DNA from 2 places in the Turicibacter sp. St.80E1 genome. Region 1 is predicted to be linked to the other one. Evidence: a T-box and tRNA genes for the amino acid it is inferred to sense, from the RefSeq annotation. Region 1 holds a T-box; the other holds one or more tRNA genes.
The links. A T-box is a leader RNA that pairs with one kind of tRNA and senses whether it is charged. The one in region 1 lies ahead of alaS (alanine--tRNA ligase), so its partner is inferred to be a tRNA-Ala.
Positions count from the first base shown of each region.

Region 2: it encodes a tRNA-Ala, which carries the amino acid that the T-box ahead of alaS (alanine--tRNA ligase) is inferred to sense. The anticodon was not compared.

Region 1 covers NZ_AP039386.1:1,093,754-1,095,954, forward strand. The annotation lists gene recD2 (SF1B family DNA helicase RecD2) at 1-662, shown strand, start outside; gene AC6I0I_RS05350 (hypothetical protein) at 742-909, shown strand; T-box leader at 1,030-1,234, shown strand; gene alaS (alanine--tRNA ligase) at 1,278-2,201, shown strand, end outside.
Region 2 covers NZ_AP039386.1:2,353,252-2,355,452, forward strand. The annotation lists rRNA gene AC6I0I_RS11400 (23S ribosomal RNA) at 1-855, opposite strand, end outside; tRNA gene AC6I0I_RS11405 (tRNA-Ala) at 900-975, opposite strand; tRNA gene AC6I0I_RS11410 (tRNA-Ile) at 995-1,071, opposite strand; rRNA gene AC6I0I_RS11415 (16S ribosomal RNA) at 1,133-2,201, opposite strand, start outside.

The DNA.
Region 1 (2,201 bases):
TAGTTCCGATGTATCGTGGAGAATGTGGTATTGACGCGATTAATGAAATGTTGCAGGCAATCTTTAACCCTCCTGATGATTCAAATAAAAGGGAAATGGCGTTTGGTCAACGTATTTTTCGGATTGGGGATAAAGTATTACAATTATCTAATCAACCCGAAACGGGGGTCATGAATGGCGATGTTGGTGAAGTTATCGGGATCTCTTATAAAAATGAAAATGAAGAAAAGGAAGATCAGCTGATTGCTTGTTTTGATTCAAAAGAAGTAAGTTATAAAAAAGGCGATTTGCAAAATTTAACTCATGCCTATTGTGTTTCTGTTCACAAGTCTCAAGGTTCGGAATACCCGATTGTCATTTTACCAATGACCCATGCTTATCATGTCATGCTTCAAAAAAAATTAATTTATACTGCCATCACTCGGGCTAAAAAATCACTCATTATTATTGGGGAGTATTTAGCATTGGATAAAGGGGTAAAAAATGAAGGCGATGAACGTCAAACCACGTTAAAATTACGTTTTGAAATGCAAAAGGAACAGTCACCAATTACTAATCCATTTGAAGATTATTTTAAGGAGCATGAGATTCCATTTGAATATTTGGATGAGGTGGAACTTGAAGGAGTCACGCCGTATGATTTTATGGACGATGTAGGATAAATTTTCTTTTGCGAATATTAACATAAAAAATAAAAAATAAACCAAACTAAAACTATCATGTTGAAGTGAGGTGAATGGTATGAAAAAAGCGGTTTTACTATTATTATTTATCGTGGTGTTTATTGCAACAGTGGCATATCAAGAAGATCCATGTCATTATAAAAAACAATTTCAACGTCAGATGAAAAAATACCGAAAAAATATTGGATGTTGGCAAGATTACCTTCATGATATGATGCCATTTTAAAAGAACCTCCCTTAGGGGAGGCTCTTTTAAATTAAATGAAGAATTTTTTGATCGATAGATATACGAAATATAAAAAAAAGCTTGAAACTCTGACGTAAAATCGTTAAAATAGAGTCGAATAACAAAATGTTGATAGAAGAAAGTAGAGATTTGTAATTCCACAGAGAGGGGTTTCTAGGCTGAGATAAACCCTAATGAAAAATACTCGAAAGCTACTTCTTGAGTGTAGGTAAAACCTATCGGTTAGCACCGTTATCGCCTTTAAGTGTTGTTTTTTTAGATAAAAACAAAAATAAGGTGGTACCGCGTTCACATCGTCCTTAGTTTATAAGGGCTTTTTTTATACTCATTTTAAGAGGTGATAAACGATGAAATATATGACAGGTTCAGAAATTCGATCAATGTATTTAAATTTCTTTAAATCTAAAGGGCATATGATCGAGCCAGGGGCATCATTAGTTCCAGCAAATGATCCAACTTTACTATGGATTAATAGTGGGGTCGCAGCGTTAAAGAAGTATTTCGATGGTCGTGAAATTCCAAACAACCCACGAATTACAAATGCACAGAAATCAATTCGTACAAATGATATTGAAAATGTAGGAAAAACAGCTCGTCACCATACATTCTTTGAAATGTTAGGAAATTTTTCAATCGGTGATTATTTCCGTGAGGAGGCTGTTACTTGGGGATGGGAATTATTAACTTCTCCAGAATGGTTTGGTTTTGATAAGGATTTACTTTATGTAACGGTGTATCCAAGTGACAAAGAAACGTATGATTTATGGATTAAACTTGGAGTTAAACCAGAACATATCGTGAAATTAGAGTATAATTTCTGGGAAATTGGAGAAGGTCCATGTGGTCCTAATACAGAGATTTTCTTTGATCGTGGTCCAAAATATGATCCAGAAAATATTGGACTCCGTTTATTGGAGGAAGATATTGAAAATGATCGTTACATTGAAATTTGGAATATTGTTTTTTCACAATTTAATTCTAAAGAAGGATTAGATCGTAGTGAGTATCCGTTGCTTCCGAATCAAAATATAGATACCGGGATGGGGCTTGAACGTATGGCTTGCGTCTTACAAGGGGTAGAAACTAATTTCGATACCGATTTATTTATGCCAATTATCAAAAAAACAGAACAAATTTCAGGTGTGAAATACACGAATGAAACGGCTGTTGCTTTTAAAGTTATTGCCGATCATGTAAGAACCGTAACATTTGCGGTGGCTGATGGGGCGTTACTCTCAAACGAAGGAAGAGGTTACGTCTTACGTCGTTTA
Region 2 (2,201 bases), 1.1 Mb from region 1:
TATTTCGGAGAGAACCAGCTATATCCGTGTTCGATTGGAATTTCACCCCTAGCCACAAGTCATCCAAGCACTTTTCAACGTGCCCTGGTTCGGCCCTCCAGTCAGTGTTACCTGACCTTCAGCCTGCTCATGGCTAGCTCACACGGTTTCGGGTCTACAACATCGTACTCCTCGCCCTATTCAGACTCGCTTTCGCTTCGGCTCCGTCTCTTCAACTTAACCTTGCACGATATCGTAACTCGCCGGTTCATTCTACAAAAGGCACGCCATCACCCTTTAACGGGCTCTGACTAGTTGTAGGCACACGGTTTCAGGTTCTCTTTCACTCCCCTTCCGGGGTTCTTTTCACCTTTCCCTCACGGTACTGGTTCACTATCGGTCACTAGGTAGTATTTAGCCTTACGAGATGGTCCTCGTTGCTTCCGACGGGATTTCTCGTGTCCCGCCGTACTCAGGATCCCTTCCCTGCTTCACACAATTTCACCTACGGGACTCTCACCCCCTCCGGTTGGCCTTCCCAGACCATTCGGCTATCATGTTCAGTCATTTCTGAAGGTCCTTCTACCCCGGATTACTCCGGTTTGGGCTCCTCCCTGTTCGCTCGCCGCTACTTGGGGAATCGATGTTTCTTTCTTTTCCTCCAGGTACTTAGATGTTTCAGTTCCCTGGGTCTGTCTCCTCTATGGCTATTGATTCACCATACGGTGCTAGCGTATGACCACTAGCGGGTTTCCCCATTCGGATATCCCCGGCTCTTTGCTTACTTACAGCTCCCCGAGGCGTTTCGCCGTTTGTCGCGTCCTTCTTCGACTCCTAGTGCCTAGGCATCCTCCGTGCGCCCTTTATTACTTAACTTTTCTTCTTCAGAAGATATCTAGTTTTCAAAGATCAATTCTTTTTGGTGGAGACTAGGGGGATCGAACCCCTGACCTCCTGCGTGCAAGGCAGGCGCTCTCCCAGCTGAGCTAAGTCCCCATTCTCTTTTTCTTTTTTATGGTGGGCCTAAATGGACTCGAACCATCGACCTCACGCTTATCAGGCGTGCGCTCTAACCAGCTGAGCTATAGGCCCATTCCACCTTAGGAAAATTGAAATTCTCCCAAAACTAAACAGAACGTCTCTTTCTCCATAGAAAGGAGGTGATCCATCCCCACCTTCCGGTAGGGATACCTTGTTACGACTTCACCCCAATCATCTACCCCACCTTAGGCAGCTCCCTCCTTGCGGTTAGGCCACTGACTTCGGGTGTTGTAAACTCTCGTGGTGTGACGGGCGGTGTGTACAAGACCCGGGAACGTATTCACCGCGACATTCTGATTCGCGATTACTAGCGATTCCAACTTCATGTAGGCGAGTTGCAGCCTACAATCCGAACTGAGATTGGCTTTATGAGGTTTGCTCCACGTCACCGCTTCGCTTCTCTTTGTACCAACCATTGTAGCACGTGTGTAGCCCAGGTCATAAGGGGCATGATGATTTGACGTCATCCCCACCTTCCTCCAGTTTGTCACTGGCAGTCTCGTTAGAGTCCCCATCTTACTGCTGGCAACTAACGACAGGGGTTGCGCTCGTTGCGGGACTTAACCCAACATCTCACGACACGAGCTGACGACAACCATGCACCACCTGTATCCATTGTCCCCGAAGGAAACCCTCTATCTCTAGAGGCATCAATGGTATGTCAAGACCTGGTAAGGTTCTTCGCGTTGCTTCGAATTAAACCACATGCTCCACCGCTTGTGCGGGTCCCCGTCAATTCCTTTGAGTTTCAGTCTTGCGACCGTACTCCCCAGGCGGAGTGCTTAATGCGTTAACTTCAGCACTGAGGTTCGACCCCCAACACTTAGCACTCATCGTTTACGGCGTGGACTACCAGGGTATCTAATCCTGTTTGCTCCCCACGCTTTCGCGCCTCAGTGTCAGTTGCAGACCAGGAAGCCGCCTTCGCCACTGGTGTTCCTCCATATCTCTACGCATTTCACCGCTACACATGGAATTCCACTTCCCTCTTCTGCACTCAAGTCAACCAGTTTCCAATGACCCTCCACGGTTAAGCCGTGGGCTTTCACATCAGACTTAATTAACCACCTGCGCGCTCTTTACGCCCAATAATTCCGGATAACGCTTGCCACCTACGTATTACCGCGGCTGCTGGCACGTAGTTAGCCGTGGCTTTCTCATAAGGTACCGTCAATTGATAG